One region of the Streptomyces sp. SL06 genome, then DNA from elsewhere that is predicted to be linked to it. Evidence: predicted binding sites of a transcription regulator. Region 1 holds the regulator's gene; the other holds the start of a gene.
What was found. Region 1 encodes HspR, which represses chaperone genes until heat shock. Its sites were predicted from a motif close to TTGAGNNNNNNNNNCTCAA; they were not measured.
Positions count from the first base shown of each region.

Region 1 (7,676 bases):
TGATCGCGTCCCGGCTCCGGTTGGTCAGCTCGGCGTCCACGTTCTGGCTCTCCTCCTCGCGTCGGCCGTCGTCGGTCCGGCCGTGTCTCCCAGTCCTGAAGGTGCTGACATCGCTGGCGATGCTGACTCAGTCAACGTCCACAAAGTTGAGTCTATTCCACTCAAGGGAGAAACGGCACGGATTCCGGGGCGGGTGGCACCAGGGTCCTGCCGCGCGGTCGTCCCCGCACGGCGCGAGGGCCTTTTCGGACAGGCTGAGAACAGGGCGATACCCCGAAATGTCCACGCAAACGACAGCGGCGTCACCGTGTTCAGGTCACGGTGACGCCGCTGCCGGGGGGAAGCACCTGAGCGATCTGTTACGACGGGGGAATCGCGTCAGGCACTGCGGGGGGTGGCCGAGATGGTCCTCACTTCGGAGACCTCCGGCTGCGCGAGCCGGTGGTCCCTCTGATCCAGGTTCACAAAAATCATTCCGTACCGGATGGCACACCGCACGGGCTGCGGCGCCCCCCGAGGCCGCCGCAGACACCGGTACGCCCGTACGTCGCCGTCCTCGTCCAGCGTGACGACGACCGGCTCACCGAAGACGGTCACCATCAGCGAGTCACCGGGGTGGGGGATCGCGGTGACCAGGTCGATGAAGTGCCAGCCGGAACGGTAGGCGGTGGCCATCTCCCGCCGGAAGGAGCGGTCGTCGGGTGGAGTAGTCATGTCACGACCACACCGTGTCATCCGTGGTGGACGCCGTGTCCTGACCGGCGGACGCGGCGGACACCTCCGTCACTGACTCGACACCGTTCGCTCGCTCGTCGCCCTGCGCAGTAACGAGGCCATTCAGTGCTCCGAAGGCCACAACGGCAGAGAAGGCGGCGACAAGCACCGAGCGAAGCATTCTCTTAGACATAGTCGGCTTCGTCCTCACTTGAAGGTCCCCTCTTCCCCCGTCGGATAAGACGATGGCTCATTCAGGCACGTCATGGCCACACGATCGGTGCATCATGTTCCTGCATGTTCAGGACCCTGGGGGGTGGAGATTTGACTACAAATCGGACCAATAAGGCACATCCCCATGGGATTACTGAACTCTGCGAGGAGGGAGGGCGTCTCTACGCGAACGCACTGCGCACTGGACGTATCGCCCGCGCGGACGCGGCCGAGGCCCCGTGCCTGATGGATCTCGCCCTCCTGCATCCCGACCCCGACGACGCCAACTGGCTGCGCCCGGTCCCCCCGTCGACCGCGCTGGCGCAGCGGCTCAATCCCATCGAACGGGAGATCGCGGACCGCAGACGGACCTCGATCGAACTGGCGGAGGCCTTCGAGCCGTTCATGACCCTCAGCGCGCAGGGTGCGGCGCCGATCCATTCGATCACCGTCCTCGAAGGGCTCGACCGCATCAACTCCGCCCTCGACCTGGCCACGAACCAGTGCAAGAACGAGGTGCTGACCGTCCAGCCCAGCGCCCGCCATCCGGAGCGGCGGCTCGTCGAGGGCCTGGAGCGCGACAAGACGCTGACCGAGCGCGGGGTGCGCATCCGGACGCTGTACCAGCACACGGCCCGCTACAGCGCCGAACGGCTGGCCTACGTGGACCGGTTCTCCAACGGGAAGGCGGAGTACCGGACCATCGACGAACTGGTCGAACGCCTCATCATCTGCGACGACACGGTCGCCTTCATCCCCGTCCGCGACGACCGTCAGGTGGCCCTGGAGATCCGTCACCCGGGCCTCGTCAGCTATCTGACCAAGGTGTTCGAGTTCATGTGGGGCCGCGCCGTCCCGCTGAGCGCCGGCGCCCCCTACGAGACGGCCCCCGACGGCATCACCGACATCCAGCACTCCATCGCCAAACTCCTGGTGGAGGGCCACGTCGACGAGGCCATCGCCCGGCGCCTGGGCATGAACGTACGCACCTGCCGCGCCCACATCGCCAAGCTGGCCACCGTCCTCGGCAGCGGCAGCCGCGCCCAACTCGGCTACCTCATAGCGCAGTCGGGAATCCTGGAGCAGGACCACCAGAGCCTGGGAGGGGACGGCCGGCCATGAGACGGGGCTCGCCCTCCGCTCCCGTGCGGGTTCAACCGCGGTGCCTCATCGGGCGGTCGGGGATTCCGGCCGCGGAACCCCGACGGGGGCGGCCGGTGCCGCACTCCGGGGGGAGCCGTCCAGGCCGGCCTGGGCTATGCGCACGCCCAGTTGGGTCCGGCTGGCCGCGCCCAGGGTCTCGGAGAGGCGGGCGATGTGCGCCCGCGCCGTACGGACGCTGATGCCGAGCCGCTCCGCGATCACCGCGTCCTGGTGTCCCTCCGCCAGCAGCGCCGCGATGGACTGCTCGCGGTGGGAGATGCCCTCGATGCCGGTGTCGGGCAGCGGCGCGGTCAGGGGGATCGCCAGCCGCCACAGGCGTTCGAAGACCGTGACCAGGTAGGAGATCAGCGCGGGGTGGCGCAGTTCCAGTGCCATCGTGCGGTCGGTGTTGGCGGGGATGAAGGCCACCGTGCGGTCGAAGAGGATGAGCCGGTCGATGACCTCGTCGAGAGTACGGGCCTCCACCGCGTCGCCCATCAGTTCGAGGTAGTTGAGCAGGCCCTGGCCGTGCCGGGCCACGTGCGTGTACAGGTCCCGCATCCGCACCCCGCGCCCGCGCAGCGCCAGCGCCCGGTGCAGCCCCTCCGACAGCTCGTGCTCGCGCCGGATGCCGCCGGGCTGCACGGTGAGCACCTCCGACGTGCACGCCTGCGTCGCCTCGTCCATCGCGGCCTGGATGCGGGAGAGTCCGTCCAGGACCCGGATCGCCGTGCCCTCCGTCGCCGCCGAGGCCTGGATCTGCCGGCCCAGGCCCGCGTACCACTCGAAGGCCTCCACCGCCGAGCCCACCCGCCGCTGGCTCGCGCTCACCTCGTCGTGGACCCCGCGCAGCAGCCGCGTCATGACCTCCTGCGGGGAGGTCGGCACGAGCCAGTCCATGTCGTCGGGGTCGGGATGCAGCAGGGCCAGCTCCAGCAGACAGGGCACCGGCTCCGCGTCACGGCGCGGCACCCGGCCGCGCCGTACGGCCCTGGAGTACACGCGGTCCCCGGCGGCGCACAGCCGGTCGGCACCGTGTGGATGCTCCTGAGCCCTGTGCCCGGCCATCGCCCATCCCACCCCCGGTTCCGGCTCTTTCCGCAGCGCAACTATGCGCGGCCGGGACCGGGTCCGCAACACGGCTCCGCCCGGAGCGGCAGCCGGTAAGAAGGGGTTACGACGGGTATGTCCGGGCGGCCGGCCCGGGACCGCGAGAGGCCTACTTCAGCCCGATCTTCGCGCAGGCCGCCGCGTACTTGGCGGTGCAGATGTCGCTGACCTTGTAGAAGCCCTCGGCGACGACGGTCTCGTCGAGGTTGGCCTTGGTCAGCGCGACGACGGGCACGAGCTGTGCGGGGATGCCCTTGTGGGTGGGGCTGTCGACCTTGTCGCGGGCGAGCGCGTCGAACTGGATGTCCCGGCCCTGGACCCGTGCCACGGCCATCTCCGCGGCGTTCTCGGCCTCCTGCGGGTAGGACTTGTACACGCTCATGTACTGCTCGCCGGCCACGATCCGCTGCACCGCCGCGAGTTCCGCGTCCTGGCCCGTGATCGGCGGCAGGTCGGTGACGCCCGCCGCCTCCAGGGCCTTGATGATGCCGCCGGCCATGCCGTCGTTGGCGGAGTAGACGCCCGCGATGTCGCCCTTGCCGATCTTCGAGATCGCCTCGGCCATGTTCGCCTCGGCGTTCTCCGGCTTCCAGTCCTTGGTGTCGAAGGACTGCGCGATGGTCACCTTGCCGTTCAGCTCGGACAGCGCGCCCGTCTTGAACTGCTTGGCGTTCGGGTCGGTGGGCGAGCCGTTCATCATGACGATCTTGGCGGAGTCGTCCGCGCCGTCACCGAGCGCCTCGACGAGGGAGCGGCCCTGGACCTCGCCGACCAGTTCGTTGTCGAAGGAGATGTAGGCGTCGATCGGGCCCTCGGCCAGCCGGTCGTAGGCGATGACGGGGATCGCGGCGTCCTTCGCCTTCTGCACGCTGTCCGCGATGGCCGACGAGTCGACCGCGTCCAGGACGATCACGTCGACCCGGTCGTCGATCATCTGCTGCATCTGCTCGGCCTGCTTGGCGGCGCTGGCCTCGGCGTTGGCGTACTTGACATTGCCCTGGTCGCGCGTGAGGTCGCCGACCTTGGCCTTGAAGATGGGGTAGTCGAACTGCTCGTAGCGCGTGTTCTCCTTCTCGGGGAGCAGCAGCCCGACGGTGAGGTCGTCGCCCTTGGTCGGGCTCGGGTCGTCGCCGCTCTCCGAAGCGCCCAGCGCACCGCAGGAGGCCAGCGAGAAGGTCAGCATGGACGCGGCCACGGTCATGGCGGTACGACGGGCTCGACTGCTCACTGCGCTTACCTTCCGACACACGAGTCTTGCGGGACTCAGGTGAAGGAAGCCAACGCCTTCTTCACGAAATCGTCAAGAAGTACCGGACCAATGAGACAGCACCGTTGTGATCAGGCCAGGAGGTTCGGTCGAACCTCCTGGCCTGTCGTCGCTCTTCTCCCCGTGCGCGCCCGTCAGTCCGTGGACTGTCCGTGCCGCTTGGGGCGCCACACCACCAGGGCGCTCGTCTGCTGGACTTCCTGGTAAGGGACCAGGTCACGGCGGTACGAGGCGTGCACCGCCGCCTCGCGCTGACGCATCGCCGTCGCCGCGCCCTCAAGGGCGTCCTGCAACTCGGCCATGCGCGCCTGGAGGGCCGCGACCTGGTTCTCCAGTTCGATGATCCGCTTGATTCCGGCCAGATTGATGCCCTCGTCCTGCGACAACTGCTGCACCTGGCGGAGCAGTTCGATGTCGCGGGCCGAGTAGCGCCGGCCGCGGCCGGCCGTGCGGTCCGGGGAGACCAGGCCGAGGCGGTCGTACTGGCGCAGGGTCTGCGGATGCAGACCGGAGAGCTGGGCCGCCACCGAGATGACGTAGACCGGGGTGTCCTCGGTCAGTTCATACGGATTGCGTCGACGACCGTCCATCCCCATCAAGCTCCCTTCGCGGCCTGGAACAACTCCGCCCGCGGGTCCTCGTCCGCGGTCGCCTCGCGATACGCCTCCAGTGCGTCACGAGCCTTCCCCGTCAGGTCCTTCGGAACACTCACCTCGACGGTGACCAGAAGGTCGCCCCGGGTGCCGTCCTTGCGGACCGCGCCCTTGCCCCGGGCGCGCATGGTGCGGCCGTTGGGCGTGCCGGCCGGCAGCTTCAGCGTGACGGGCGGGCCGCCCAGGGTCGGGACCCGGACCTCGCCGCCGAGGGCCGCCTCGACGTAGGTGACCGGGACGGTGACGGTGAGGTTGTCGCCCTTGCGGCCGAAGACGGGGTGTTCCTTGACGTGCACGACCACGTACAGATCGCCCGCCGGGCCGCCCCGCTCGCCCGGTGTGCCCTTGCCGCGCAGCCGGATGCGCTGCCCGTCCGACACCCCGGCCGGGATGCGGACCTGCATCGTCCGGGAGGACTTGGCGCGTCCGGAGCCCTTGCAGACCTCGCAGGGGTCCTCGGCGATCAGACCGCGGCCCTTGCAGTCCGGGCACGGGTCGGTGAGCGAGAAGCCACCGCCCGAGCCCCGGGCGACCTGGCCGGTGCCGACGCAGGTCGGGCACACGCGCGGCGTGCCGTTCTTGTCGCCGGTGCCGGAACAGGCCTTGCAGGGCGCCTGGGAGGACATCCGCAGCGGGACCGTCGCGCCCTCGATGGCCTCCGTGAAGCTCAGGGTGACCTCGGACTCGATGTCCTGGCCGCGCCGCGGCTGGGTGCGCGTGCCGGTGCCGGGACCGCCGCCGGTGCGGTTGAACAGGCCCCCGAACACGTCGCCGAGCCCGCCGCCGAAACCGCCGGCCTGCCCCTGGCCCCCGCCCTGGGGGCCGCCTCCGAAGAGGTCGCCCAGGTCGAAGTTGAAGGTGCCGCCGGCTCCCGCGCCCGGACCCGGGCGGTAGCCCCCGCCTCCGAAGAGGGCGCGGGCCTCGTCGTACTCCTTGCGCTTCTTGGGGTCACCGAGGATGTCGTTGGCCTCGGAGACCTCCTTGAAGCGCTCCTCCGCCTTGGCGTTCCCCTTGTTGGCGTCCGGGTGGTACTCGCGTGCGAGCTTCCGGTACGCCTTCTTGATCTCGGCCTCGGTGGCGTCCTTGGGGACGCCGAGGACCTTGTAGTAGTCCTTCTCGATGAAGTCCTTGGTGCTCATCCCCGACGTCCCTCCTCTCCTGCGTTCGTGTCCTTGACGACCTCAGCCCTCCTCCGGGCCACCGCTCTCCTTGTTCTCCGCGGAGTCGGCCGGTGCCTCGGTGTTCTCCTCGGCCGGCTTGACGGTCTGCGCGCCCGGCTGCGGCTCGGCCACGGCCACCCGCGCGGGGCGGATGGTGCGCTCGCCGAACCGGTACCCGGGCTGCAGAATCGCCACGCACGTCGTCTCGGTGACATCCGGCGCGTAGGAGTGCATCAGGGCCTCGTGGATCGTCGGGTCGAAGGGCTCGCCCTCCTTGCCGAACTGCTGGAGGCCCAGCTTGGCCACGGTGGCCTCCAGCGACTCCGCGACGGACTTGAAGCCGCCGACGAGTTCGCCGTGTTCCCGGGCGCGGCCCACGTCGTCGAGCACGGGCAGCAGTTCGGACAGGAGGTTCGCGATGGCGACCTCCTTGACCGCGACCCGGTCCCGCTCCACGCGGCGGCGGTAGTTCTGGTATTCGGCCTGGAGCCGCTGGAGGTCCGCGGTGCGCTCGCCGAGCGCCGTGCGTACCTGGTCCAGCTGGGCCACCAGGCCCGCGTTCTCGTTCGCGTCCCCGGCCGGGGCCGCCCCTTCGTGGGGGGCGGCCTGCGGTTCGGCGGCGTCAGGGGTGGCGCCAGAGGGGACGTCGGGCTTCTCGTCGAAGCCCGGGGTCTCCTCGGTCACGCCGCACCGTCCTTGCGCTCGTCGTCCACGATCTCGGCGTCGACGACATCGTCGTCGGCGGCCTTGTCACCGCCGGCACCCGGGGCCTCACCGCCCGCGGCCTGCGCGCCCTGGGCGTCGGCGTACATGGCCTGGCCCAGCTTCTGCGAGACGGCGGCGACCTTCTCGGTGGCCGTGCGGATCTCGGCGGTGTCCTCGCCCTTGAGCTTCTCCTTCAGCTCGGCGACGGCACCCTCGACCTCGGTCTTGATCTCGCCCGGCACCTTGTCGGCGTTGTCCGCGAGGAACTTCTCCGTCTGGTAGACGAGTTGCTCGCCCTGGTTGCGGGACTCGGCGGCCTCGCGGCGGGCGTGGTCCTCCTCCGCGTACTTCTCGGCCTCCTGGCGCATCCGGTCGACCTCGTCCTTCGGCAGCGAGGAGCCGCCGGTGACGGTCATCTTCTGCTCCTTGCCCGTGCCCAGGTCCTTCGCGGTCACGTGCATGATGCCGTTGGCGTCGATGTCGAAGGAGACCTCGATCTGCGGGACGCCGCGCGGCGCCGGCGGCAGGCCGGTCAGCTCGAACATCCCGAGCTTCTTGTTGTACGCCGCGATCTCGCGCTCGCCCTGGTAGACCTGGATCTGCACGGAGGGCTGGTTGTCCTCGGCGGTGGTGAAGATCTCCGAACGCTTCGTCGGGATCGTCGTGTTCCGCTCGATCAGCTTGGTCATGATGCCGCCCTTGGTCTCGATG
Region 1 is NZ_JBSYOT010000002.1:3,450,317-3,457,992, forward strand. It holds gene clpB (ATP-dependent chaperone ClpB) at 1-40, opposite strand, end outside; gene AC4IHM_RS15725 (hypothetical protein) at 379-714, opposite strand; gene AC4IHM_RS15730 (helix-turn-helix transcriptional regulator) at 1,012-2,049, shown strand; gene AC4IHM_RS15735 (helix-turn-helix transcriptional regulator) at 2,095-3,138, opposite strand; gene AC4IHM_RS15740 (sugar ABC transporter substrate-binding protein) at 3,290-4,408, opposite strand; gene AC4IHM_RS15745 (heat shock protein transcriptional repressor HspR) at 4,582-5,037, opposite strand; gene dnaJ (molecular chaperone DnaJ) at 5,043-6,239, opposite strand; gene grpE (nucleotide exchange factor GrpE) at 6,282-6,944, opposite strand; partial or broken gene dnaK (molecular chaperone DnaK) at 6,941-7,676, opposite strand, start outside.

Region 2 (7,676 bases), 1.2 Mb from region 1:
GGATGCCGCTGCGCGGCGTCGAGGCGGCCACGACGGCCCGCTCCACCCTGCGCAGCAGCACGTGCACGCGCGCGGCCAGTTCGCGCATGGAGAACGGCTTGGTCATGTAGTCGTCGGCGCCCACGCCGAGGCCGACCAGCATGTCCGTCTCGTCGTCGCGCGCGGTGAGCATCAGCACCGGCACCGGGCGCTGGGCCTGCACGCGCCGGCAGACCTCCAGGCCGTCGAAGCCGGGCAGCATGATGTCGAGGATCAGCAGGTCGGGCTGCCATGCCTCGGCCGTGTCGACGGCGGCCGGACCGTCGCCGGCCGTTTGCACCAGGAACCCTTCGGCGCGCAGGCGGGTCGCGATGGCGTCCACGATCGTCTGGTCGTCCTCTACCACCAGCACCCGGCGCTGCGCGCCCTGGGCGGCCGTCGCCGTGCCGTTGTGGGAGGTCTGTGTCTGCTCCATCGCCCGCCCCTGAGAGGTGTGCTTCCCGGAATCCGTGGGGTGATCCCATGACTGCGCCGACGCTTGAACGATCCGCGTCAGAGCAGCAGCGTACGGGGAGTCGGCGCGGCTTTGCTATCCAGGCCCGACGGCGAGGTGGACGACGTCCGGAACGCCCCGGGCAACGGGGATCTCTTCGGTACGCACCTGCTGGAATCCGGCATTGCGCAAGCTTTCTTCGAATTCCGGGGAGGGCCGCGCGGACCATACGGCAAGCACTCCGCCGGGCCTCAGAAGCCGGGCGCAGTCCGCCAGTCCGGACGGCGTGTACAGCCCGTCGTTGCCCTCGGTGACGGTCCAGCCGGGGCCGTTGTCGATGTCCAGGCAGAGCGCGTCGTACCGGTCGGACGCCTTGCCGACGTATCCGACCAGGTCTGCTTCGAGGATCTCCGTACGGGGGTCGGCCAGGGCCGCGGCGGACAGCGCGGACAGCGGTCCCGCGCGGTGCCAGTCGATGATGGCGCGCTCGCGTTCGACGACCGCGATCCGTCCCCAGCGGGGGTCGCCCGCCGCGTGTGCGAGCGAGAAGCCGACGCCGAGTCCGCCGAGGAGCAGGTGCGGCGCGGTCCGTCCACCGCGGGCGGCGAGCGCGTCGGCCGCCGCGTCGACCAGCCGCCGTTCCGAGCGCCCGTCGGAGGTGTCCATCAGGAAGCAGCCGTTCGCGATGATCTGCAGCAGCGCCCCGTGCCGGCGCAGGACGACCTCGCCGTGCGGGCCCTCGCGACGGTCCAGCACCTCGGGGGCGTCGTCGGAGTCGTGGGAAGTGATCGGCATCGGCCCATCCTGGCAGCCCTCCGGCGGTCCTCCTCGCGGGGGCTTCCGGCAGGGCTTCCGGCGGGGAATGCCGGAGCGTCCGGCCGCGCTCCTGTATGCGCGCCCGGTGTCGCGGCCGTTGATCGCTCAGAGCGAACATGCCCCGGGGAACAATCGGGGACTCCCTTTCATTGAGTCTATGTAACTCAACTTGACTGCCGAAGGGGAGATCATGGCTGCTGAGTCCGCCGCCTTCACACCGCTCACCCTGCCCGTGCTGCCGCTCGACGACGAAGTGGTCCTGCCCGGCATGGTGGTCCCCCTGGACCTGAGCGACGCCGAGGTACGGGCCGCGGTGGAGGCCGCCCAGGCCGCCGCCAGGTCCGAACCCGGCAAGCCCCGGGTCCTCCTCGTCCCACGCATCGACGGCACCCACGCCGCCACCGGCGTCCTCGGCACGGTGGAACAGGTCGGCAGGCTGGCCGACGGCGACCCGGGCGCCCTGATCCGCGGCCGGGGCCGGGTGCGCATCGGCGCCGGGACCACCGGACCCGGGGCCGCGCTGTGGGTCGAGGGCACCGAGGTCGAGGAGACCGTGCCCGAGCCGCTGCCCGGCCAGGTCACCGAGCTGGTGAAGGAGTACAAGGCGCTCGCCACCGCCTGGCTGCGCAAGCGCGGCGCCTGGCAGGTCGTCGACCGGGTCCAGGCCATCGACGACGTCTCCGCGCTCGCCGACAACTCCGGTTACTCGCCCTTCCTCACCACCGAGCAGAAGGTCGCCCTGCTGGAGACCGCCGACCCGGTCGCCCGCCTGAAGCTCGCCACCCGGCAGTTGCGCGAGCACCTCGCCGAGCAGGACGTGGCCGAGACCATCGCCAAGGACGTCCAGGAGGGCGTCGACAAGCAGCAGCGGGAGTTCCTGCTGCGCCGCCAGCTCGAAGCCGTCCGCAAGGAGCTGCGGGAACTCAACGGCGAGCAGGAGGGCGAGGAGTCCGACGACTACCGCACCCGCGTCGAGGCCGCCGACCTGCCGGAGAAGGTCCGCGAGGCCGCGCTCAAGGAGGTCGACAAGCTGGAGCGGTCCTCCGACCAGTCGCCCGAGGGCTCCTGGATCCGCACCTGGCTCGACACGGTCCTGGAGATGCCGTGGAACGAGCGCACCGAGGACGCCTACGACATCCAGGGCGCCCAGGCCGTGCTCGACGCCGAACACGCGGGCCTGGAGGACGTCAAGGAGCGCATCACCGAGTACCTGGCGGTGCGCAAGCGGCGCGTCGACCGGGGTCTGGGCGTCGTCGGCGGCAGGCGCGGCGGTGCCGTGCTGGCGCTGGTGGGCCCGCCCGGTGTGGGCAAGACCTCGCTCGGCGAGTCCGTCGCCCACGCGATGGGCCGCGAGTTCGTCCGGGTCGCCCTCGGCGGCGTCCGCGACGAGGCCGAGATTCGCGGCCACCGGCGTACGTACGTCGGCGCGCTGCCCGGCCGGATCGTGCGGGCGATCAAGGAGGCGGGGTCCATGAACCCGGTCGTCCTGCTCGACGAGATCGACAAGGTGGGCTCCGACTTCCGGGGCGACCCGGCCGCGGCCCTCCTCGAAGTCCTCGACCCGGCGCAGAACCACACCTTCCGGGACCACTACCTGGAGGTCGAGCTGGACCTGTCCGACGTGGTCTTCCTCGCCACCGCCAACGTCCTGGAGGCCATCCCGGAGGCCCTGCTCGACCGGATGGAGCTGGTCCGCCTGGACGGCTACACCGAGGACGAGAAGGTCGTCATCGCCCGCGACCACCTGCTCCCGCGCCAACTGGAGCGGGCCGGCCTGGACCGGGACGAGGTCACGGTCGACGAGGGCGCGCTGCGCAGGCTGGCCGGCGAGTACACCCGCGAGGCGGGCGTGCGCACCCTGGAGCGGTCGATCGCCCGGCTGCTGCGCAAGGTGGCGGCCCAGCACGAACTGGGCGAGCGGGAGCTGCCGTTCACCGTCACCGAAGCCGACCTGCGCGGTCTGATCGGCCGGCCGCACCACGTGCCCGAGTCCGCCCAGGACCCGGCGGAGCGGCGCACCTCGGTGCCGGGCGTGGCCACCGGCCTCGCGGTCACCGGCGCGGGCGGCGACGTCCTGTACGTCGAGGCGTCGCTGGCCGACCCGGAGACGGGCGCGGCGGGCCTGACCCTGACCGGTCAGCTGGGCGACGTGATGAAGGAGTCGGCGCAGATCGCGCTGAGCTTCCTGCGCAGCCACGGCGCCGAGCTGGAACTGCCGGTGGGCGATCTGAAGGACCGGGGAGCGCACATCCACTTCCCGGCGGGCGCGGTCCCCAAGGACGGCCCGAGCGCCGGCGTCACGATGACCACGGCCCTCGCCTCGCTGCTGTCGGGCCGGCTGGTCCGCACCGACGTGGCGATGACCGGCGAGGTCTCGCTGACCGGCCGCGTCCTGCCGATCGGCGGGGTCAAGCAGAAGCTGCTCGCCGCGCACCGGGCGGGGATCACCACGGTGATCGTCCCCAAGCGCAACGAGCCCGATCTGGACGACGTCCCGGCGGAGGTGCTGGACAAGCTCGACGTCCACGCGGTCACCGACGTCCGCCAGGTCCTGGAGCTGGCGCTCGCACCGGCGACTAACGGTGCGGAGCCGGAGGTCCCGGTCGCGGCGGTGGGAGCGGCTTCCGGGCTCTGAGCCACCGGCGCGGCACGGACGCGCACCGCACGAGTGAGGGCCCGAGCCCCCGTGAAGGGGGCCGGGCCCTCACCCTTGTACGCGCTTGTACGCGCGGGGGCCGTCAGCCGTTGGCGAGGGCGACCACCCTGTCCAGCGCGCCGTTGAACTTGCTGTGGTCACCGACCGTGGGACCGGCCGAGGTGTACTGCCACATCGTGTAGAAGCCCCAGCCGGCCGGCAGAGCGCCCACCGCCGCGGCGTACCGGGCGACCCACAGCGGGTTGTTCGCGGCGAAACCGCTGTAGTTGCCGGTGCACTCGGTCCACCAGCTCGTGGCCGTGTAGATCACGGCGTCGCGGCCGGTGCGGGCCTTGTAGGTGTTCAGGAAGTCGCCGATCCAGGAGACCATCTGGCTCTGCGTCTTGCCGTAGCAGGTGGCGCCGTACGGGTTCCACTCGATGTCCAGCGCGCCCGGCAGCGTCCTGCCGTCCTTGGACCAGCCGCCGCCGTGGTCGACGAAGTAGTTGGCCTGCGCGGCGCCGCTCGTCGTGTCCGGGGTGGCGAAGTGGTAGGAGCCGCGGACCATGCCGACGCCGTAGGAGCCGTTGTACTGCTGGGCGAAGTACGGGTTGGTGTAGTAGGTCCCCTCGGTGGACTTGACGTAGGCCCACTTGACCCCGCTGTTCCACAGGGTCGACCAGGCGACGTTGCCCTGGTGGCTGGAGACGTCGACGCCCTCCGTCTGGGTGGCGTCGGCCGGGACGGGGGTGCCCTGCCGCCCGTCGTGCTCCTCGACGCCCATGCCCAGGTGGGCCGAGCCGCGCTGTGGGGTGTCGGCGGCCGACGAGGAGTGGGCGGGGAGTGCGAACACCAGCAATAACGCGCTGAGCAGGGTCCCGGTGGCGGCGAAGCGCCGTCCGCGGGCCGATCTGGATCTGTGCACGAGCATGACGTGCCTCCGAGGGCTCGGTGGTGCCCGGTGGGGGATGCGTGGACGGGGAGAACCGATGGCTGGCGTGCGCATGCCAGCCGTGGGTTCGGTGAAGACGCTACGCACGTAGAACGGGGGGTGGGAAGGGCGCCGGGAGACGCCGTTGGTCTAAGCCTGCGAAATACTTGCCAAGCTGCGGCGATGGCGGCCCGTGGCAGAAACTTTCAGGACCGGAAAAATCAAGGCAGGGGCTGACGTGCACGAAGGCGGGAACGGCGGCGGTCACGGAGTCGAATCCGGGGCGCCGGGCAGTGGTGTGAACCAACCGGAGTTCCTGGCGCTGGAACGGGAGTTGACGGTCCTGCTCCGGCGCGCCCGCGCCAACCAGGGCGAGATGGCCCGGGAGGTCCACCCCGACCTGGAGTCGTCCGCCTACGGCCTTCTCGTACGGCTCGGCGAGTGCGGCGGACAGCGCGCCACCGAACTGGCCGCCTACATCGGCGTCGGCAAGGCCACCATGTCCCGCCAACTGCGCGCCCTGGAGGAACTCGGCCTCGTCGCCCGGGAACCCGACCCCGCCGACGGCCGCGCCTGGCTCATCACCCTGACCCCGGAGGGCCAGGAACGCGTCGGCCGGGTGCGGGAGGCCCGCCGTGCCCGGTACGCGCGCCGGCTCGCCGACTGGAACCCGCGCGAGGTGACCGAACTCGCCCGGCTGCTGCACGAACTGAACCGGGGCATGGAGAGGTAGCCCGCGCCGCCTCGGCGCCCGCGCCGCCTCAGAGTTCCGCGTACACCACCGTCGCGTCGTCGTGCGTCTTGCTCCGCCCGAGGAACGCCCGGCCGGCCGCGTCGTCCGCCCGCTCCAGCTCCCGTACCCGGTCGACCAACGCCTGCGCGCCCTGCTTTCGCACCAGCGCGAGGCAGTCCCTCCAGTCGCCCTCCCCGAACTTCTCCACCCACCGCGAGGCCCCGTCCGTCAGCGCCGCGAGCGTGCGCACCTCGCCGCGCGGCAGCACCCCCGTCACCGCCCGTGCCGCAGCCGAAGGGTCGGCCGCGGCCGTGAAGAAGCCGCCCTCCTTGTTGCGCAAGCCGGTGTCGACCAGCGCGTCCGTGGCGAGGGCCGAGCGGGGCAGGCGGGCCAGCCGGTCGTCCAGGAGCGCCGTGACCGTGCCGTCGGGCGCCTCCACGAGCAGGGCCGAGTCGGACAGGACCAGGTACTCGACCGCGCCGGGGGACCAGCGGGCAAGGACCACGGTCGCCTGCGGTGTTCGCGGGTGAGAAAGGTCACAGGTTTCCGCGTGCGCCGCCGAGGTACGAGCGATGGCGCGAGACAGGGCCTCGACGAGGGGAACATCCGGGAGTGAAACGGTCAGTTCGGTCAGCGCTCCGCCGAGGCGCGCCGTGAACCACGGTACGGAATGCAGACACCCCGTGCCGTTCGGCGGCGGTGTCACTCCGTCCAGCACGACGAGTGAGCCGCCCTGTCCCGAGGCCGGTAGTCCGACGCTCGCGAAGTCCTCGTTGGGGTGGTCGGCGAGGCCTGGTTCCGAGACGAGTTCCGTGCGCATCAAGCCAGTCTGCACGAGCCCTTCACCGTGTCCGCAAATGGTCGGCCCAAGTCCCCTCTTCGAGGCGAGGGTGCAGGTCAGGCGCCGGATTTGGGTCGGAATTCCACGCTCGGGCGACGCGCGGCGGCACATATTGCCACCGCCCGTCTCGAACGTCCAACCAGCGCGCCGCACGGGCACGTCGCACGAGCCGGCGGAACTTGCCCGCCAACTCCCCTCCGGGGTTCACTCCTTCGGGTGGCGGGTCGGATGATGCGCGCCCACCGCCCACCGGCACTGGGAGGGTCGGGAACCGGTGGGGGGCCTGCCCCGCTCACGCGGTCTTCCCGTCCGACGCCCAGTCGGCGGCTGGGGAGCCCGGAGCCAGGCGGAGGGTGCATGCGCCGACCGGCCAGTTGACGGAGCGCCACCCGGGCCCACGGGTACACGAGTCAGGAATGCGAGCACCGGTGCAGAAGACGCGGCCTCGTCGCACAGGCAAGCAGACGGCCCCCACGGGGAGCGCGGAGCGCACCCCCGGCACCACGCCTCCGGCGCCGCCGGAGGCCCCCGTCGGCAAGGGCCGTCCCACCCACGTACGCAACCGCCTCATCGTCGCCGTGGCGGTCGTGGCCGCCGCCGTCGCCGTGGCCGGAACCCCGTCGTTGGTGGCCGCCTCCGGCCAACTGAACGACTCCCAGGAGCTGGTGACGCTCGCCGAGCAGACCCAGGGCGCGCTGACCCTCGCCCACTCGCTCGCCGACGAGCGCGACGAGGTCACCCCCTACATCGCGGCCGGCCGCCCCAAGTCCAAGGCGCCCTCCGAGCAGCGCAGCGCCCGCGTCGACCGGCAGGTGGAGGAGCTGCGCGCCGACCCCGACACGCCCGCCTCCCTGCGCAAGGACCTCGACGCCGTCGCGGCGCTGCGCCGGGCGGCACTCACCGGCAAGAGCACCGCGCTGGAGGCACACGAGGCGTACTCGGAGACGATCACCGAACTCCACGCCCTGGCCAAGGAACTGGCCGAGCGGATGCCGCCCCGCGCGGGCACCGGCGCGTACGCGCTCGCCGAGCTGGACACCGCCGTCCAGCAGGCCGCCGCCACCCGGGGCCTGCTGCTCGCGGCCCTCGGCGTGCCGAGCGGCACCGAGACCGTCATCGACCCGGTCACGGGCCTGCCGACCGAGACCGTCACCTCCTCGGACGCCGACACCGAGCAGCGCGACGCGCTCTCCGCCGCCGCGCAGCAGGCCCGGGTGCGTTCCGACGCCGCGCTCGCCGACTTCCGCG
Region 2 is NZ_JBSYOT010000002.1:2,253,455-2,261,130, reverse strand. It holds gene AC4IHM_RS10105 (response regulator transcription factor) at 1-454, opposite strand, end outside; gene AC4IHM_RS10100 (polyamine aminopropyltransferase) at 569-1,267, opposite strand; gene lon (endopeptidase La) at 1,479-3,923, shown strand; gene AC4IHM_RS10090 (lysozyme) at 4,027-4,854, opposite strand; gene AC4IHM_RS10085 (MarR family winged helix-turn-helix transcriptional regulator) at 5,093-5,587, shown strand; gene AC4IHM_RS10080 (protein phosphatase 2C domain-containing protein) at 5,616-6,407, opposite strand; gene AC4IHM_RS10075 (sensor histidine kinase) at 6,845-7,676, shown strand, end outside.
Region 2: a site for HspR is predicted at 1,438-1,456, ahead of lon (endopeptidase La). Genes of this name have one in related genera too.